One region of the Pectobacterium parmentieri genome, then DNA from elsewhere that is predicted to be linked to it. Evidence: riboswitches for the same ligand, from Rfam matches in the RefSeq annotation. Region 1 holds a riboswitch; each other region holds the start of a gene.

Region 1 (6,922 bases):
GCGCAGGCAGGCTTACTGCTGTTCTATAACGCGAAGCTGTATGTCGGGCTGTCATTTAATCAGGATGGCACGGTCATGCACCGTTATGGATTGGAAAGAGCAGAAAAGAAATTGCCGCACATCACGGGTAATGAGGTGCAAATTCGGATGAAAAACGATCGCCATATCGTGACGTTTTACACCCGAACCTCAGATCAGGAACCGTGGAAGAAATATTCGGTGCAGATGGAAGTGTCCGGCTACCATCATAACGTTGCGTATGACTTCCTCAGCTTGCGGCCTGCTCTTTATGCATCGGGCGAGGGCGACGTTACGTTCAGTAACCTGCGTTATCAGGCTTTGCCTTGATTCCCCGATCTTAAGAAGAGCGTGAAATCCCCAGGATGGTGGCGGCCTCGGCGCTGCCATCCTGTAACGCCTGAGTCGGCCCATCATAATAAATCTGCCCGTCCACGATCAGTACCGTGCGTTTTGCGATCCGCATGGCATCATCCAGATTGTGGGACACCATCAGCAGCGTGAACTGACGCTCCTGGCACACGCTTTCAACCAGATCGAGCATCTCCTGACGCAGCGCCGGATCGAGTGCCGAGAATGGTTCATCCAACAGTAGAATGGGTTGATGACGCACCAGACAGCGTGCCAATGCTGCGCGCTGACGCTGTCCGCCGGAAACCTGCGACGGTAGCCGATCCAAAAGATCTGCCAAACCAACCCGATCGGCGATCTGCCGTAGCGTTTCACGCTGTGTGGCACTGAGCCGCAGACCGGGGTGCAATCCCAGCGCGATGTTCTGCCCAATCGTAAGGTGAGGAAACAGATTGTTTTCCTGAAACAGGATCGAAACGGGTCGTTTAGCGGGAGGTGTCTCGCGGTGAGATTCACCGTTAAGCCGTAATTCGCCACTATCCGCCATCAGAAAACCGGCAATCAGGTTCAGCAGCGTGCTTTTTCCTGCGCCACTGGGGCCAAGGATGGCGATGCGCTCACCCGGTTTGACGTGAAAATCAAAACGCATGGGTAAGTGCTGATAGAAGTAGGTTAATTTCTCAAGCGCGATCATGACGGCCTGCCAGTTTCTCAATCAGGGTAAATAACATAAAGCACAGCAGCATCAACAGCAGTGCCGTGACCGCGCCATCGGCGCTGCGATAGGAGCCAATTTGCTGGTACAGATAGAACGGCAGCGTGCGGAATTGCTCATTACCGAATAGCGCGATAACACCGAAATCCCCAATCGACAGCACGCAGGCAAAGGCTAGCGCCTGTGCTAATGGTTGCTTCAGCGCAGCCAGCTCGATCAGCTTCAGCCGCTGCCAGCCGCGAATATCCAGCGATGTACAGAGCCGGTTGTAGCGCTCGGCGACGTCCAGCATCGGGTTTTCCAACACTTTAATGGCATATGGAATTGCCATCAGCGCATTCGTGAACACCACCAGCGCATAGGGGGATTGCGGCAGCCCGATGCTGTTATTCAGCAGCAGGAAAAAGCCGGTTGCCAGCACAATACCGGGCATGGCGAGGATGAGCATACCGCTCAGATTCATCAACTGCCCGTAGAGTGGCTTCTGGCGTAACTTAAGCTCGCGACTGCTCCAGAGCAGCATCATGGTTAATACCAGACACAGTAATCCTGCACCTAAGGCAATGCGCAGTGAGGTAAACAGCGTTTGCCAGAGCACGGGCTGTTGCAGCACGGAAACCAGTGAGCGGTTCACGCCATCAACGACCACGGCCAGCAAAGGGGGAATGACCAGCAGCAATAGTGCGCCGATCAGCAGGCCGTCGGTGAGGCGGCTCAAGGCGCTATCCTGCGGGTTACGCCATGCAAGCTGCTGTGTGCTGCCGATAGGCAGAATACGTCCCAGCCGCTGGCTCAGCAGCACTAAACCAAGACAGCAAACCATCTGAATTAATGCCAGTAGCGCCGCGCGTGCAGGATCGTAATCAAAGCTCAATGCCTGATAAATCGCCAGCTCAATCGTAGTTGCCTGCGGGCCACCGCCCAGTGACAGAACCGTGGCAAAGCTGGCAAAGCAGAGCATAAAAATCAGCGCACCGGTTGGTAAAATCTGCCTGCGTAGATTAGGCCATTCCAACAGACGGAAATGTTGCCAGCTATTCATGCCCAAATTGGCGGCTAACTGACGTTGCTCGGTGGCAATACCTTCCAGTGACTGCAACAGCAGCCGAGTTGCCAGCGGCAGATTGAAGAAGACGTGTGCCAGCAGAATGCCCTGCAGTCCGTAAGGCGAAAAGGTGTATTTCAGGTCAAACCAGCCCAATGCAGAGGCCAGCCAGCCTTGTCGGCCATACACGCTGAGTAGGCCAAAAACGGCCACCAGCACGGGCAGCACCAGCGTCATCGCGCACAGGCGAAGCAGCCAGCGATGGCCGGGGAAGCGCCGTCGGTACAGCGCTCTGGCGAGGAAGATCGCGGGAACGGTAGAAAATAGCGCGGAGAGAAAAGCCTGCCAGAAGGTAAACCGAATGACATGCCAGAGATAGCTGTCATGCCATAGCGTGCGCCACTGGCTTTCTGGCGCCTGTATCCACAGTGCGCCAAAAGCCAGTACGGCAACGGAAATTAACAGCGTGGTGGCCAGTAGCCCTGGCCACAGACGTCCGCCGATCAGTGGCTGACGGCGCGTTGCCATGCCTGAATCCACTGCGTCCTTTGGTCGGCGACTTCTTGTGCGCTGAACTGCATCGCTTTCTCAGGTACGGCAAGCGTCGCGAAGCCCGCAGGCAGTTCAGTTTTCACCGCCGGATACATCCAGTTGGTAGTAGGGATAGCCTGCTGGAAAGTCGGGCTCAGGATGAACTTCATAAAGCGTTTTGCCAGCTCGGGATTTTTGCTGGAAGCCAACTGCCCGGCGATTTCGATTTGCAGATAGTGTCCTTCGCTGAAAGTGGCCGCTGCGTAGTTGTCTTTCTTCTCTTCGATGATGTGGTAGGCCGGTGATGTGGTATAGCTTAGCACCAGATCCGCTTCCCCTTTAAGGAACAGGCCGTAGGCTTCGCTCCAGCCTTTGGTCACGGTAACGGTTTTTTTCGCCAGCTTCTGCCAGGCTTGCGGCGCGTCGTCGCCGTACACTTTCTGCATCCACAGTAGCAGACCTAGTCCCGGCGTGCTGGTGCGCGGGTCCTGATAGATCACTTTCCACGGTGCGTTGCTGTCCAGCAGTTCATGCAGGCTTTTCGGCGGGTTCTTCAGCGTGTTTTTGTTATATACAAACGCGAAATAGCCATAGTCGTAAGGAACGAACGTTTTATTGCTCCACCCCCCTGGCACCGTAACAGTGCTGGTGTCCTGACCGTGTGGTGTAAATAGGCCGGTTTGCTCCGCAGCCTGCAACAGGTTGTTGTCCAGCCCCAGAATGATATCCGCTTTGCTGTTTTTTCCTTCCATACGCAGACGGTTCAGCAGCGATGCGCCATCCTCCAGCGCGACGAAATTCAGCTCGCACTCGCACTCTTTTTCAAACGCGGTCTTGATGACAGGTCCTGGACCCCACTCTGAAGCGAATGAATCATAGGTATAAACGGTAAGCGCGGGCTTGGCGAAAGCGGATGCTGAGAGCAGTAACAGACAAGGCAGGCTGGTTTTCAGCACGATGGCTGAACGGTGTAATAATTGATTTAACACTTTGCACTCCTGAGAATCATAGGGTGGCAAAGGACTTCGAGGCAGCAATAAGCCACACTCTCAAATCCCTTCGCCGGTATTAACCGGATCAGGTTCGACGGGTATCTTCTCAGCGAAAAATTTTCCGCACCCCGTTGAGAACGCCTCATTGTAAAGGGTTAAGCCGGGCAGCGAAAGGTTCTCAGCGTTCCGGCTGCGCAAACCAGGCTTGTATGCCCATTCAGACGCGGTGGTGTGGCCGTAGTAGGTGCACAATTTCGCTTAACGTGAAGGCTTTTGTGTTCTATTTGTTGGCATTTACCATTTCATGGCCTCCTGCGCGATTAGCGCGGTACACCAGTCGATAAAAGCGCGGATAACCGGCGAGAGGTGGCGGCTTTGCGGGTAGAGGATGAAAATAGGTTCAAGCGGTGCTTCGAGATCAGGAAGCAGCCGGACAAGATGTCCATCAGAGAGTTGCTGGCGCACCATATAGCTGGCAATGCGTAGTAGACCCAGACCCGCTACGCCAGCGGCGAGATAGGCATCGGTGTCATTTACGCTGATCTGTCCTGCTAGCGGAATTGCTACGGTGTGAGCTTCATCGTGAAACCCCCAGCTAACTGAACGACCTGCCCGGCTGTGGGTATAGCCCACTGCGACATGATCTTTGAGCGAGTCTAACGTTGTGGGGTATCCATGTTGTTCAAGATAGCGTGGGGAAGCGCAGATAGTCCAATGGAACGCCCCGAGGTGTCGTGCGACCAGTCGTGATAATGGTGGTTCTCCGGTTCTGATGACACAATCGATACCCTGCTGGACAATATCCACGGTGGCATCACCCAGGTGGAAGTCTAGCCTTATTCCAGGATGACGTTCACAGAAGTCGGGCAGTGCCGGGATAAGGAAATTTTTGACCAGAGAAGGTGTCGCTCCGATTCTGATCGTTCCCTGTAGTTCCTCCTTTTGCTGTGCCGTTACGCTTTCCGCCGCGTGCACATCCCGTAAGATCGCTTTGCAACTGTCGTAATAGCGCAGGCCAACATCCGTAATACTGAGTGCTCGCGTCGTTCGGTTAAGTAACCGAGCGCCGAGATGTGATTCGAGTTCTTTAATGCTGCGGGTGACGGTGGATGGCAGAACATGCAGGGTTTCCGCCGCTTTTTTGAAACTACCCGCATCGACCACACGAATGAATGTTTCCATGGCCTGAAACCGATCCATACGATGATGTCTCCCCATTTTGCGATGAAACGTTGCTGACCGTGTAGACAGCGTATCTGCCGTGACAGCGGCTAGCGTGTTTTATTATTCGATTCTTTCAAATTATGAAGTGGTCTGAGCGAATCTTATCATGCGTGCATTTTTGTATAACATAATCCCCGATCTCTGGATTTCCTGAAAGTTACAGGTATGAATAGGCCAGGGCATGTTAGCACACTGAATTCATCGGGAACGCACTCGACTCCTTATGATGGCGATAATTTGAAATTTTGAAGGAATTAAGACATGAATGACAGCGGAACAGCGTTGAAAGATATTCTTGTGCTTGGCGCAGGGCAGCTCGGTATGGCGGTATTGCGTGCTCTCGCACCGCGTGCGCGAGCCTTGCCGTTGTCGGTCACGGTACTCGTTTCGCCGGACACCGTTAACGGTCCGTCGGATCAGGGTATGGCAACACTGACCGAACTCCGTGCATTAGGGGTTGACGTTATCGGGTTCGACCTGGCCTCTGATGAATACGCTCTGACGGAGCTTTTCAAGCATTATAAGACGGTATTGAACTGTTCGGGGTTCGTGGCAGGGCCGGGCACTCAAATGAAAATAACCAGAGCGGTGTTGGCTGCCAACGTCACGCGCTATTTCCCTTGGCAATTTGGCGTTGACTATGACGTTGTGGGGCGAAAAAGCGGCCATCCAGTTTTTGATGAACAGTACGACGTGAGACAGTTGCTACGTAGCCAACTGCGTACCGAATGGGTGATTGTTTCGACCGGCATGTTCACGAGTTTCCTGTTTGAACCCGCCTTCGATGTGGTGGATCTGGAAAGTGGGATCCTTCATGGTCTGGGAAGTTGGGATACGAAAGTGACTGTGACGATCCCCGAAGACATTGGCTGGCTCACGACGGAAATCTTGCTGGCCGAACCACGATGGGTTAATGAGGTGGTCTACGTGGCAGGTGATACGATTTCATACGGGCAACTTGCCGATGTCGTTGAGCGTGTCACGGGGAAAATCTTTGAGAAGACACTATGGACTCTGGACAAATTGCGCAGGGATCTGAAGGTGGCTCCAGATGACGCAATGACGCGCTATCGGGCCGCATTTGCTTTGGGTGAGGGCATGTGGTGGGACAAATCAGGCACGTTCAATGAACGTAATGGTTACGAGACGGTCGACGTCGAGCATTTCTTACGAATGCAGTTGCAAAAATAGGCAGAAAGGTGCGGAGCGATTCAACGTGCCCCGCACCTATTTTCAAAGGTTCTCAGCGTTCCGGCGGCGCGAACCAGGCGGATTTAAAATCAAACCAGCCTAGCATATTCATCCGGACGCCTCGCATGCTGCGCTGCCCTTGAAGTTGCAGCCAGTGATGCAATAACGGATGCAGTTGCCCACTTTTGATGAGTTTTTCACTCCATTCCGCCATCGGGAGCGTGTGATTACGCCACTGTTGTGCGTCTGTCGCTAGATCGTCATTCAGGCAATGTTGCACCAGTGGCAGCTCATAAAGCATGGCGAACAGAGAGAATTCGAGCGGCAGATAGCAATTCAGGCTACCAAACCAGATATCACTTTCAGCATTGCCCTGATACCAGTCTTCGTAGCTGATGGTTTGAACACGCAGGGTGACACCCTGTTGCGCCAGCAGCGTGCGCATAATCTCGCTTAATATCCGGTACTCTGGGTGTTCCTGATAAAACGTGAGCGTAACATCGGTTAGCCCATCTGGAATGGACTGTGGCGTATCGGGACGATGATGATGCCAGCGTGGCAACAGGCTATAGGCGGGCGACCAGTCGCGCTGGTTGCTGGTATTGGCGTGGCTGAGCAGCGAAATAGGGTTAAATATCTGCCTGAGCCATTGCAGAGCTTCTGGACGCTGATTCAGAGGCGAGCGTTTGTCGAATAACAGGAAATAACCACCTTCCTCCATTCGACTTTCCAACTGCTCATGGTGAGAATCATCAGACTGAAATTGGACAGACACTGGCATTTCTTCTGGCTCGTCCGGCAAGACCCAGATGTTGACCTCATCAATCAGCGCCCGATAGCCAAAATAGTCATCGA
Region 2 (6,922 bases), 1.1 Mb from region 1:
AATAGTCATTAATGAAGAGCTGCGCCTGATAACGCCGACCCAAGGCGATCGCTTGGATCACATCGGCTTCGGCTTGTTCATCTGACCGATCTTTGATTCTTAGCTGGATCGTTTTAACCCCGACACCAAGCAGACGTTCGACCCACTCCACGCTATCGACAACGGGATAGAGCCCCAGCCGTTGTGCCGTCGGGGCAAAAGGCATTAAATCCGTCATTGGTTTTCCTCGGCTGGCAGGCTGGTGGCGCTGTGATAAAGCTCGCTGCCGCGAGAGCGGAATTCCTGTGACATCTGTGCCATTCCGACTTCAATCGGTTTGGCTTCCGCTTCCTGTTTCGCGGCGTAATCGCGTACTTCCTGTGAGATTTTCATCGAGCAGAATTTAGGGCCGCACATGGAACAGAAATGGGCGACTTTGCCAGATTCCTGCGGCAGCGTTTCATCGTGGTAGGCCCGTGCCGTTTGGGGATCGAGCGCCAGATTAAACTGATCTTCCCAGCGGAATTCGAAGCGGGCTTTCGACATAGCGTTATCACGGATTTGCGCCCCGGGATGACCTTTCGCCAAGTCGGCGGCGTGGGCGGCGATCTTGTAGGTAATCAGTCCCTGTTTGACATCTTCTTTGTTCGGCAAACCGAGATGCTCTTTCGGCGTCACGTAGCAGAGCATTGCACAGCCGAACCAGCCGATCATGGCGGCACCGATACCAGAGGTAAAGTGATCGTAACCCGGTGCGATATCGGTGGTCAGCGGGCCGAGCGTATAGAATGGTGCTTCGTGGCAGTGCTCCAACTCTTCGGTCATGTTGCGGCGGATCATCTGCATCGGAACGTGGCCGGGGCCTTCGATCATCACCTGTACGTCGTATTCCCAGGCGATTTTGGTTAGCTCTCCCAGCGTATGCAGCTCGGCGAACTGAGCTTCGTCGTTGGCATCCTGAATGGAGCCTGGGCGTAACCCGTCACCCAGCGACAGCGCGACGTCATAAGCGGCGCAGATTTCACAAATTTCACGGAAGTGTTCGTACAGGAAGCTCTCTTTGTGATGCGACAGACACCACTTCGCCATGATGGAACCCCCGCGTGAGACGATGCCAGTCAGGCGTTTGGCCGTCAGCGGTACGTAGCGCAGCAGTACGCCCGCGTGGATAGTGAAATAGTCCACTCCTTGCTCAGCCTGCTCCAGCAGCGTATCGCGGAACATTTCCCAGTTCAGGTTTTCTGCCATGCCATTCACTTTTTCCAGTGCCTGATAGATCGGCACCGTCCCAATGGGCACCGGGCTGTTGCGCAGGATCCACTCGCGGGTTTCGTGAATATAGCGGCCAGTTGAGAGGTCCATCACTGTATCCGCACCCCAGCGGGTAGACCAGACCAGCTTTTCCACCTCTTCTTCGATGGAGGATGTCACCGCGGAATTACCGATATTGGCGTTCACCTTCACCAGAAAATTGCGCCCGATAATCATCGGCTCCGACTCGGGGTGGTTGATGTTTGAAGGAATAATGGCGCGCCCGGCGGCCACTTCCTGACGGACAAACTCCGGCGTGATGTTTTCCGGCAGGAGGGCACCGAAACTTTGCCCAGGATGCTGCTGGCGCAGCACTTCACCGCGAATGCGTTCGCGTCCCATATTTTCGCGAATGGCGATAAATTCCATTTCCGGGGTAATTATCCCCTGCCGTGCATAGTGAAGCTGGGTGACGCGTTTGCCCGCTTTGGCACGTAAAGGCCGTGGCAAATGCTCGAAGCGCAGATGATCCAGACCCGCATCTGCCAGACGTTGCTGGGTAAAATCGGAGCTAACGCCGGATAACGCTTCGGTGTCGTGACGCTCTGCAATCCAGTTGGCGCGTAGCTTCGCTAACCCAACGCGGACATCGGGTTGGGCTGCGGGATCGCCATACGGCCCTGACGTATCGTAAACCGGGATCGGCTCATTAGGTTCGTATTGGGGATTGTCTTTGCCGCCGCCGAGTAGCGTCGGGCTGAGCTGAATTTCACGCATCGGTACGGCGATGTCGTCGCGCGAGCCTGCAAGGTAAATGCGTTGGGAATTGGGAAAGGCGGTTCCCTGTAAGGTTTCAATAAACTGTTGGGCGGCGGCGCGTTGCTCACGGCGGCCTGATTTGGACAGCACTGGTTCTGTAGACATAGCAAGTTCCTGTAAGACGTAAAGGGAAGATTGCTTGTCTGGAGCCGGAGGGAGTAATAATGATATTGAGCATCAGAGCAGGTATATAGAAATACGCAGCCGTGAGCTTAATGAAGTGCATTACTCTTGTTCCCTTCGCAGGTATTAACCCGATCAGGTTCCGCGGATCCCGAATTAACGGTCTCAGCCTGTGCACTTATAGGTTCCGTAAAAACGAAACACAAGCACGCTAGGCACTCCGACAAGATTTGCCCGTCTGTTAGACGGGTCAATAAAACCCCTACACTGTATGACGGCAAAACGCGGATGTCAAAGCGTGCCGCTTTTGCCTGTACAGCGTGTGATGATGTTCTTAAATAACGACAAATGACGACTAGTTATCGTAAACCTGCGTAATCATGTTGTCTTCTAACGTAAAACGCTCTTCTAATGCTTCGCCGACGCTGGAAAGTGCCTGCTGGAATTCAAGACAGTTATCATCATCGATAGCGGCTGCCAGATGGCTATCGTAAAACGTCATGATTTGCTGTGTATTGTTTTGCAGGGCGAGGTCGAGTTGTGTGGAAAGCGCTAATACTTGTTCGCTGTGGGTCGCTGCTTCATGCAGCATCTTTTCGTATAAATGAAAGTGGCCGGTAGAAAGATAGTCCACCAGATTCTGGCAAAAATGATCCAATGCTTCTTCATCCAAAAGAGAAAGCGCTTCCTTGTTCGGCTTGATGCCAACCAGATGATAGTAAGCCACCAGAAGCTGCTTACGCGCTTGTAGCCATTGGTCGATTAACGCATTATTGCCACCAACGTATTCAGTCAGACTTTGTAGCTGGTTTAGCATTGTTGACTCCGTGAACGGTAAGAAATAACTGAAATCCCAGTTATAAAACTTATGTAATCACTCTGAATGTAAAATGCCAGTGAAGTGGCAATGGAGCAATAAAAAGATATGGAACAGACGCTAAAAGGTGATGAAACCGGCTGGTGGATAGTTAGCGATGCGATACAAATTTGGCTTCCCCAAGGGGAATTGCCACGCGGAACGGCTATAGAGTGGTCGTTGCAAGGGAAAGTGGCTCGCCAGATTGGCGAATGGCAAGGGCAGCCTGCCTGGCTGGTGTGCCAGGGGCGGGATACGGGTATGGCGTCCGTTCGCCAATTGCTCGATCAAGACGTGGGCTTATTCCAACTGGCGGGGCGAGGCGTGCAGTTGGCTGAATTCTATCGCTCCCATCGTTTTTGCGGTTACTGTGGCCATGAAATGGTGCAGAGCAAAACGGAGTTGGCGTGCTTATGCGGCCACTGCAAAGAACGTTATTATCCGCAGATCGCCCCCTGCATCATTGTCGCGATTCGCCGTGGCAAGGAGATTTTGCTGGCGCAGCACAATCGGCATCGCGGAAACATGTACACCGTGCTGGCTGGATTTGTAGAAGTGGGCGAAACGCTAGAACAGACGGTCGTGCGTGAGGTGATGGAAGAGAGCCAAATTCAGATAAAAAACCTGCGTTATGTAAGTTCGCAGCCTTGGCCATTCCCTCATTCACTGATGATGGCGTTTGTGGCGGATTATGCGGGGGGAGAAATCAAGCACGATCCGAAAGAGCTGCGTGACGCGGGTTGGTTCCGCTATGACCAACTCCCACAGTTGCCTCCGCTGGGCACCGTGGCCCGTCGACTTATCGAGGATACCGTGGTGTTGTGCCGCGCTTATCACGAGAACGAAGGCTGACGTGGTACTATTTGCGCCATTAATGTATTGGTTTCATAACACGTTCGTTTTATAACGCATCCGCTTCATCACATCTATCTGGTGTAGAACCGCCGTGAGGCTGAAAGGAAGAGAACATGACCGACCTGAAAAACGATCGCTATTTGCGGGCGTTATTGCGCCAACCTGTTGATGTCACCCCTGTGTGGATGATGCGTCAGGCGGGGCGTTATCTACCGGAATATAAGGCAACGCGTGCGCAGGCGGGTGATTTTATGTCACTGTGCAAAAATGCAGAGTTGGCATGTGAAGTCACGCTACAACCTTTACGGCGTTATGCGCTGGATGCGGCGATCCTGTTTTCCGACATTCTCACTATCCCTGATGCCATGGGCTTAGGGCTCTACTTTGAAGCGGGGGAAGGTCCGCGCTTTCACTCTCCCATCACCTCTCATGCTGATGTCGTTAAACTGCCTGTTCCCGATCCAGAACAGGAACTCGGTTATGTGATGAACGCAGTGCGGACGATCCGCAAAAACCTTGCTGGTGAAGTGCCGCTTATCGGCTTCTCGGGCAGTCCGTGGACGCTGGCGACCTATATGGTGGAGGGCGGTAGCAGCAAAGCGTTTACCGTCATCAAGAAAATGATGTTCGCTGAACCTAAAACGCTGCACCTGTTGTTGGATAAGCTGGCTGATAGCGTCATTCTTTATCTTAATGCGCAAATTCGCGCGGGTGCGCAGGCCGTGATGGTATTCGATACCTGGGGTGGTGCGCTGAGCGGACGCGACTACAAAGAGTTCTCCCTGCGTTACATGCATAAAATTGTTGATGGTTTGCAGCGTGAGAATGAAGGCCGCCGTGTGCCCGTAACGCTCTTCACCAAAGGCGGAGGCCAGTGGCTGGAGGCAATGGCGGAAACAGGCTGCGACGCGCTGGGGCTGGACTGGACGAGTGATATCGCCGACGCACGCCGCCGCGTAGGCGATAAAGTGGCGCTACAGGGAAATATGGATCCCTCAATGCTGTATGCCGATCCAGCGCGGATCGAACAGGAAGTGGCATCGATCCTCGCTGAATTTGGACAAGGTGACGGCCATGTTTTCAATCTGGGCCACGGCATTCATCAAGACGTGCCACCGGAACATGCAGGCGTTTTTGTTGAGGCGGTGCATCGGTTATCCCGCCCTTATCACGCATGATTCACAGGAGGTGATGTGATTGATACACAACGGCTGCGAGCTGAGCAGTTGGCTCGTGCTTCTGATGTGATTCGGCACGATGATTTACCTTTTGAGCAGCCTGCATTTATCGCGGGTGCGGATGTTGGCTTTGAGCAAGAAGGCTCGGTAACGCGCGCCGCGATTGCGGTAATGCGCTATCCTTCGTTGGAACTGGTAGAATACAAGATTGCGCGCATCAGCACGACGATGCCTTATATCCCCGGTTTTCTTTCGTTTCGCGAATGCCCCGGGCTGTTAGCTGCGTGGGCGTTGCTTGAACAGAAACCGGATCTGCTGTTTGTCGATGGGCATGGGATTTCCCACCCACGTCGTCTCGGCGTTGCCAGCCATTTTGGTCTGCTCGTTGACGTTCCCACGATTGGCGTGGCGAAAAGTCGGCTTTGTGGCCGGTTTGAGCCGTTGGCGGAGAGTGTTGGCAGTCGGCAGCCGTTGTTGGATAAGGGCGAGCAAATTGGTTGGGTATGGCGCAGCAAAGCACGCTGTAACCCGCTATTTGTAGCGACGGGGCATCGTGTCAGTCAGGATAGCGCATTGCACTGGGTACAATGTTGCATGCGTGGTTACCGTTTACCGGAACCGACCCGCTGGGCTGATGCTGTCGCATCGAATCGTCCCGCATTTGTGCGTTGGCAGCGGCTGCAAGCGGCTAGCGTATTGTCGTAAAACTTTAGGAATTCAGGCATAGGGCGTCACTGTGATTTCAGGTACACTGCCGTCCGTCGCCGTTAATGAGCATAAAAATGTTACGTAACCCCATTCATTTACGTCTGGAAAAGCTGGCGAGCTGGCAACATGTCACTTTCATGGCATGTCTTTGTGAACGTATGTATCCAAACTACCACGAGTTTTGTCGTCAAACAGAATTCGGAGACGCGATGGTTTACCGCCGTATTCTCGATTTGGTATGGGAAACATTGGTTGTTAAAGATGCGAAAGTCAATTTCGACAACCAGTTGGAAAAGCTGGAAGAAGCGGTTCCCGCTGCTGAAGATTACGATCTTTACGGGGTCTATCCAGCTATTGATGCCTGCATCGCACTGGGCGAGCTGATTCATTCGCGTTTAAGCGGTGAAACACTGGAACATGCGATAGCCATCAGCGAAGCGTCTATCCGTACAGTTGCTATGTTGGAAATGACGCAGGCTGGCAAAGAAATGACCGACGACGAGCTAAAGGTTTTGCCTGCGATTGAAGAAGAATGGGACATTCAATGGGAGATTTTTCGCCTGTTGGCGGCCTGTGAAGAACGCGACATTGAGCTGATCAAAGGGCTCCGTTCCGATCTGCGCGAGGCCGGAAGTAGTAACATCGGGATAAATTTGCATCAATAACGCGATAAAACGTGATTTAAGGCCTGAAATGGCCTGTCTTTAGGCTTCACATTCGCACCCTGTCTGGTCTACATTTGGGGGGCGTAAAAAAAGTGGCTGTCGGTGCGTGTATGCAGGAGAGTGCTACTACACCCAAAAACGGGAAAGGGCATATCCGTCGCACTCGATGCTTAGCAAGCGATAAACACACTGTAAGGATAACTTATGAATAAGACTCAACTGATTGATGTAATTGCGGACAAAGCTGATCTGTCAAAGGCACAGGCTAAAGCAGCTCTGGAATCAACTCTGGCGGCAATTACCGAGTCTCTGAAAGAAGGTGATGCAGTACAATTAGTTGGTTTTGGTACGTTTAAAGTCAACCATCGTAATGAGCGCACTGGCCGCAACCCACAAACCGGTAAAGAAATCAAAATTGCTGCTGCCAACGTGCCAGCGTTTGTTTCTGGTAAGGCTCTGAAAGACGCTGTTAAATAAGCCCATGCCGG
Region 3 (6,922 bases), 2.2 Mb from region 1:
TTGAGCTGGCTTTTCTTTTTCTCCCGCCCACGTATTTCCCCACCGCACATATACCCTAAATAATTCGAGTTTCAGGCAGGCGGCAAGAGAAGGCATCCCGATGAGCTTACTCAGGTAAGTGATTCGGGTGACAAATCTGCCGGGAGCAGATTTGAACGCTGCTTGCAGCGGCCCTTTAGGGCAAGGCCCACGACGGGCCGAGTATTTAAGCGCTGTCAACGCACATGCAACTTGAAGTATGACGGGTATATTCACCGACTCTTCTGATATCTGCCTACCAATTTAGTGACTATGATTAACTGCAACGTTTCGTATTAACAACATCGCAGCCAGAGAAAGACGACATGGAAAAAAATCCAATCACACTGCTGATTTTGAATGGGAAAAGTGCGGGTAATGAAGAGCTTCGCGAGGCCATCGGTGAGCTACGCAAAGACGGCTATACGCTGCATATCCGCGTCACCTGGGAATACGGTGATGCGAAGCGCTACGTGGAAGAGGCGATTCAACTCAGCGCGGATAATGTGATCGCCGCCGGAGGCGATGGCACCGTCAATGAAGTCGCCACAGCACTAGCCATGCAACCGGAAGCGGTTCGTCCGTGTCTGGGAATTGTGCCACTGGGCACGGCCAACGATTTTGCCACCAGTTGTCAGATTCCGATGGAAATGCACAATGCGATGACGTTGGCGATCAAAGGCCGCGCTACCGCGATTGATATCGCCAAAGTCAATGACAGTCACTACTTCATCAACATGGCAACGGGCGGATTTGCTACGCGCATTACGACGGAAACCCCCGCCAAGATGAAGGCCGCACTGGGGAGTGCCTCTTACGTGCTGCACGCGCTCTTTCGTATGGATATGCTGCAAGCCGAGCGCTGTGAGATTCGCGGGCCGGATTTTCACTGGTCGGGCGATACATTGGTTATCGCAGTGGGAAATGGCAGTCAGGCAGGCGGCGGACAGCAGCTTTGTCCGGAGGCGCTGATCAACGATGGACTGCTGGAACTGAGCGTACTGTCAGCAAAAGAGCTGTTGCCCAATATGCTTCAGGCCTGGTTTACCGGCAGCGAAAACCAGAACATGATCTCCGCGACCCTGCCCTGGCTGGAGATCACCGCACCAGACGATATGACGTTTAATCTGGACGGCGAGCCGCTCACCGCCAAATGTTTCCGCATCGAGGTGCTTCCCGCAGCGATCTACTGTCGGTTGCCGCCTCAGTGTTCGCTGTTGGAATAACGACGCGTTCTGATTATTCCCGCTTCAGGCGATTACTGTTTGCCAGGTATAACGTCACCACCAGCAGCAGGATCGCCGCTGAATACACCAGCGTATCCGATGGACTTTTGTGATCGACAATAATCAGGCGAATGATGGCCGTGATGCCGATGTAGATAAAATAGCGCAGTGGGAAGTGATAGCCGGACTGAAAATACTTCACGATTAGAGCAATAAATTCAAAATAGAGAAAATAAATCACAATGCCTTCTATCAACTGATAGGAGGAATCTTTCTCGCTGGAGATCAACAGCACCTTCGCCAAATGAAACGTTTCTTTGACTAAAAAAATCACCAAAATGGTTGCCAGCGCCAGCAGACCGATATTGAGTATCGTCTGAAGCGCCTTGGCAGCCATTGCACTACGAGCAGAACCTGCCATATGTTATCCCCACATCCTATTTCACATTAACACCAAGATTTCACAGCAAAGTAACCGGACACACCCGTACTGTCACGCCGAAATACGCTTAATTTAGTTTGAAATTACTGACAAAGATGTCGCACAAAGTACAAGTCGATTTACTTATCCCCGTCATACTTCAAGCGGCGTGCGCGTTGACTTCACGCCACTCGAATTATTTAGGGTACGCAATATTTACCACCAGCGATGGAAGTGATGAACGGGGCCGATCCCGTGCCCGACCTCCAGCGTGTCGGCCTGCTGTAGCGCCTGCTGTAAATAGTCCTTAGCGACCTTAACCGTCTCTCCCCAGCTATCGTGACGCGGTCGCAGCGCCGCCAGCGCGGCAGACAACGTACAGCCCGTACCATGCGTGTGACGCGTATCCACGCGCGGCGAACTAAAGCGCTGCGGGTCGGCCTGTCGGCTGAACAGCCAGTCTGGGCTTTCCGCTTCACTGAGGTGACCACCTTTCATTAACACCGCCTGACAGCCCATCGCCAGCAGTGCTTCCCCCTGTTCACGCATGTCCAGTTCATTGGTGGCAGGTGACGTATTCAGCAATGCGGCGGCTTCTGGCAGGTTGGGCGTAATCAAGGAAACCAGCGGCAACAGCTCACGGCGGATCGACTCCACCGCTTCAGGCGCGAGCAGCGGATCGCCGCTTTTCGCCAGCATCACGGTGTCTAGCACCACAAAAGGAACCGTGTAATGACGCAGACGCTCGGCAACCGTTTCAACAATATCGGCCTGCGCCAGCATCCCAATCTTGGCGCTGTCGATACGCACATCGCTCAACACGGAATCTAACTGCGCTGCGACAAAATCCGGCTCAATTCGGTAGACAGACTGCACGCCGCGTGTGTTCTGCGCCACTAGCGCGGTAATGACCGAGGTGCCATAAGCCCCCAGGGCTGAAAACGCTTTTAAATCCGCCTGAATCCCCGCACCGCCACTCGGATCGGTACCCGCAATCGTCAACGCATTGATACGTTTCATGCCAGATCCTCCGCACGCAAGGTATAGAGTCGATCAAGGAAGTTGGGAATAAAACTCCCCGTACCTTGCGACGCCAAGGCCGCCTGTTGCCCTACTAATGCCATGACATAGCACGCCGCCGCCACGTGGGATAAGCGATCACCTTCCAGAGAAGCAAATCCCGCAACCACCGCCGACAGCGCGCAGCCCGTACCGACCACGCGTGTCATCATGCTATCGCCGCCGGCTACCGCCATATCGCGCTCACCGTCCGTGACATAATCCACTGCTCCGGTCACGGCCACAATCGTCCCCACCTGCCGGGCCAATTCGCGCGCAGCAGGGAGAGCCACCAGCGAATCATCGGTGCTATCCACGCCCCTCCCCTGCGCGGCCAACCCAGCAAGCGCCATGATTTCGGACGCATTGCCGCGAATCGCCGCCGGTTTCCACGTCAGCAATTCCTGGCAAAATTCAGTACGGAAAGTTAAACCACCTACGGCAACGGGATCGAGCACCCACGGCGTACCCGCCTGATACGCGCTGCTTACGGCTGCACGCATCGCCTCGGCACGCGTGCGTTCCAACGTACCAACATTAATCAGTAACGCATCTGCCATCACGCTGAACTGCGCGGCTTCATCAGGATCGACCACCATAGCGGGCGAAGCATTCAACGCCAACAACACATTAGCAGTAAAAGATTGCACTACATCGTTGGTCAAACAGTGTACCAGCGGTGAAGCAGAACGAAATTGAGTGAGTGAGGTTGCTGCCTGAGCGGCAGAAAAGTCGGTGGGTTGCGTGTTCATAGGTCTCCCAACCGGCGTGGAAGAAAGCGGTAACCGGTGGGGAATACCGTGACTTCCCTACGCTGGCATTATCCAGATCAGGTGGTACGGGTATTTCTCAGCCTTCACAAAGAAGGGCACCCCGAGTCATTTACTACGCTTCGCAGCATAAGTAAGTGACCCCCGTAAAGCAAGCGCCAGTTCGTCCCGTTCCACCACCGATAAAAATGAAAAACTACAGTCCGCGCTGACATAGAGAAAAACGCCATCCCCCTTTAGATTGGTTAATCAACCCCATACTGAGGATCAGAGATGGGATGGTCGACGCCGAGATTGATCCGGTAATCAATACAATTTGGCTAAGCAGATAAGTTAACAAAACGGGGATACACTCCGGCTGGAAAATATTCCGGGTATCGGTCCGCTACGTGCATCAATCCTGACTGTCGCATTGAATGAAGGCACCGATTTTCATAATGGACGATACTTTGCCAGTTATTTGGTCCTGGTTTCGAAGGAGCACAATAGCGGCGGAAAAGTCAGGCTTCTCGGGATAACAAAACGTGGAGACGGTTATCTACGTGGGCTGCTTATCCATGGATCCCGCTCAGTGGTTTACCGGGTAATGAACCGCCGGGAAGATCGAAGCGGCAGTCTCCAGCGATGGCTGAAAGGTATCATTGTCCGCAGCGGCGTGAATAAAGCCGTAGTCGCGCTGGCGAACTAAAATGCCCGGGTGGCTTGGGCTCCGGTAAACCAGAGAACGGATTATATAGCTAAGTAATCAATTGATTTATAAGAAGTCCGAAGCGTTGATGAACTGGCAGGTAGAACCGATTCTCTGTAAACCTGACAAATAACTCGGCCACAGCAGGCCCTTGCGATAATCAGGCCAGGGATTACGGATGTTCATCGAGGCTCACGAAGCCGAATATATGTGCGTGACGACTTTGTCAGAAAAAAACTGTCCGTGCTTGCATCGGCGAGGTGTCCATATAGCTATTTAGCTTTCACTTACCAACTCTATATTACTTGAATAGATCCTTAACAAATGAAATCTTCGGGTTGATAGCGATTAACTTATCAAGCAACGGATAAAACCATTCGGGTGCTTTCCATTGGTTAAAATCAGGATGATGGTTGATCGCCATCGGTGTTTTAAGTAACGGATGATCAATGTCAGGGGTACTTAAGCCATGTTTGGCACGGAAATTTTTAATGGCCTGATATTCGAATGGCCAGAGGAATTGATGATCTTCTGATATTTCATAACCTAATAAAGGAGACTCATTTTCTACAAGTTCTGAACGTGCAGACCATTTCAAGTGATTATCACAAAGAGCGGTGAGCCAGTCCGTTAATACTTTTCCATCCTTTGAATAAAGGGCTTCTCGGACAAAATTACTATAAAATTTATCAAAGGGTATCTCCATTGAATCCCAATCAATAGTCTGTTTTTTCTCACTGGCCAACATTTCAACGGCTAGTATTCCAAGTTTTTGTACTTCTAATTCACCCAATTTTCCCGGAGTCATGGCTTTTAACCCATCAAGAATGAAGGGGTAGCAATGTTCTGCAATATCATTTCTATGACAAGCTAAAAAAGACAGTATGGCACTACCTTGTTTAGAGAGAGGAATCTTGAAATTATCAACATGCTCAGGATATGACGCATACTCACAGAATATGCCCATTGACTCAAAAGCGATAAAATCACACAACATTTGGTTGTCGATTTTGTTTTTGAATGTCAATTGCCAAGAGTAATAATAAATATGTCTTAGAGAGACATAACTGAAAAGAAAACTGGCTCTAAAAAACAACTCATGAGGATTATTCTCTAACTCCTCCAAATATATCTCATAAGAATCACCCAATAAATCAAGGTATCTTTTTACATCCATTTCGGCACTATTCTCATTATAATAGTAATTGCTGATATCATCATAACGACTCATGGCTTTATGCTTCCATTATTTATTAATTGTGAGTGACTCATTATATCTATACCAAAGGATTTTTTAACGATCTCTTTACTTCCAAACCATAAGGTTGCCTGCTGTAAACCTTCGGGGTTAACGGTATTTTTTATGGCCTTGTACTTATCATTTATCCCTTGCCCAATAACAAACCCTAGAGGATTTTTTTCATTAGCTTTTAAAGCATTTTCTATTGTTGTTATCACATAATCAATCCCCTTTTTCTGCTTAACTGACAGTTCCCCTTCATATTGTCCCAATGGCGGAACATCTTTAGAATGCATCGCCGTGGTTTTTACCTCAAATATTGCCCAGAAATGTGGAGGCGGTGGAGAAGGATTGACGACCTTGGCAATTATATCCAGCCCGTTTTTTGTACGACTATGCTGTAAGTGAGTGACCGAACCAGCTACCACATTCAGATGAAGAAGGGGTGTTTCTGCCGTGGCGTCTTTCTTATACACGTGAAAGCGGGCTGAACCGCCAGACAGTTTTTTGACAATATTAGCTTCACCAATTGCCCCAATAAACTGGGAAATCTTCAGTGCCAGCATTTCGTCAAAAAATTTATTCTTTAGCAAGAAACTTGCCATAGCAGTTTTGCATATTGATATAATGCTATATAATTTAAGAATTATATATTATTGGATTGTATGACGATAATGAAAAACAAATGGCCTCAGATCGAAGATTTTAACGTTTTTTTGACCGTGGTCAGAACCAGTAGTTTTTCTGCTGCCGCTGTCGAACTGGGTCTTTCAAATGCATATATCACGAAAAGAATTAACATTCTTGAAAGTGTTTTGGGGGTAAAGTTATTTCATCGTAATACCCGTGAAATAAGGCTTACAAGCGCAGGCGAAGTAGCAAGGATTCAAGCTGAAGAATTAATAAGAAATGCAAGGAATTCTATCGAGAAAATTCAGGATGTCAGAAATGACGTAATTGGTAGTCTTCATATCTCAAGTTCATTCGGATTCGGAAAGAATCATTTGGCTCAACCTTTTTCTTTCTTTTCAAAAAACAACCCACACTTAAAAATAAAATTGACGCTAACAGATACAAAGCTTGATTTAATAAAGGAAGGGATTGATCTGGAAATCATGGTTGGAGAGAATTTTAACGATAGATATTATGCAAAAAAAATTGCAGATAATAAAAGAATACTCTGCGCCTCACCAACTTATTTTATAGACAAAGATATGCCAACGACCCCAGAGGAACTGGCTAATCATAGTTGTCTTTTTTTGCAGGAAAAAGGCCAGACATTTGGGCTGTGGCGGCTTTACAATGGGATAAACCTGCAAACTGTACGTGTCAATGGAGATCTATCATCCAACAATGGCGAGATAATTATGCAGTGGGCTCTAGCTGGCCACGGAATAGCATACCGAAGTCAGTGGGATGCCAGAAAATACATTGAAAACAAACAACTTATTCATATTCTTCCTGATTATTATGAGCAAGCATCCATCTGGGCCGTTTACC

Evidence for each region. A riboswitch is a leader RNA that binds a small molecule or an ion and turns the genes downstream of it on or off. The one in region 1 is predicted to bind thiamine pyrophosphate.
Region 2: linked by a shared signal. The riboswitch ahead of thiC (phosphomethylpyrimidine synthase ThiC) and the one ahead of thiB (thiamine ABC transporter substrate binding subunit) in region 1 are both predicted to bind thiamine pyrophosphate.
Region 3: linked by a shared signal. The riboswitch ahead of thiM (hydroxyethylthiazole kinase) and the one ahead of thiB (thiamine ABC transporter substrate binding subunit) in region 1 are both predicted to bind thiamine pyrophosphate.

The regions. Positions count from the first base shown of each region.
Region 1 covers NZ_CP015749.1:4,937,626-4,944,547, forward strand. The annotation lists gene A8F97_RS22465 (family 43 glycosylhydrolase) at 1-348, shown strand, start outside; gene thiQ (thiamine ABC transporter ATP-binding protein ThiQ) at 359-1,063, opposite strand; gene thiP (thiamine/thiamine pyrophosphate ABC transporter permease ThiP) at 1,050-2,657, opposite strand; gene thiB (thiamine ABC transporter substrate binding subunit) at 2,633-3,616, opposite strand; TPP riboswitch at 3,697-3,793, opposite strand; gene A8F97_RS22485 (LysR family transcriptional regulator) at 3,947-4,852, opposite strand; gene A8F97_RS22490 (aromatic alcohol reductase) at 5,138-6,067, shown strand; gene sgrR (HTH-type transcriptional regulator SgrR) at 6,120-6,922, opposite strand, start outside.
Region 2 covers NZ_CP015749.1:3,803,356-3,810,277, reverse strand. The annotation lists gene thiE (thiamine phosphate synthase) at 1-217, opposite strand, end outside; gene thiC (phosphomethylpyrimidine synthase ThiC) at 214-2,154, opposite strand; TPP riboswitch at 2,268-2,405, opposite strand; gene A8F97_RS17285 (Rsd/AlgQ family anti-sigma factor) at 2,528-2,989, opposite strand; gene nudC (NAD(+) diphosphatase) at 3,098-3,880, shown strand; gene hemE (uroporphyrinogen decarboxylase) at 3,997-5,061, shown strand; gene nfi (deoxyribonuclease V) at 5,077-5,766, shown strand; gene A8F97_RS17265 (YjaG family protein) at 5,844-6,434, shown strand; gene hupA (nucleoid-associated protein HU-alpha) at 6,639-6,911, shown strand; gene A8F97_RS17255 (DUF1481 domain-containing protein) at 6,916-6,922, shown strand, end outside.
Region 3 covers NZ_CP015749.1:2,725,143-2,732,064, forward strand. The annotation lists gene yegS (lipid kinase YegS) at 345-1,244, shown strand; gene psiE (phosphate-starvation-inducible protein PsiE) at 1,258-1,665, opposite strand; gene thiD (bifunctional hydroxymethylpyrimidine kinase/phosphomethylpyrimidine kinase) at 1,882-2,685, opposite strand; gene thiM (hydroxyethylthiazole kinase) at 2,682-3,476, opposite strand; TPP riboswitch at 3,514-3,610, opposite strand; partial or broken gene A8F97_RS24910 (transposase) at 3,907-4,026, shown strand; gene A8F97_RS12385 (hypothetical protein) at 4,484-5,413, opposite strand; gene A8F97_RS12390 (hypothetical protein) at 5,410-6,027, opposite strand; gene A8F97_RS12395 (LysR family transcriptional regulator) at 6,097-6,922, shown strand, end outside.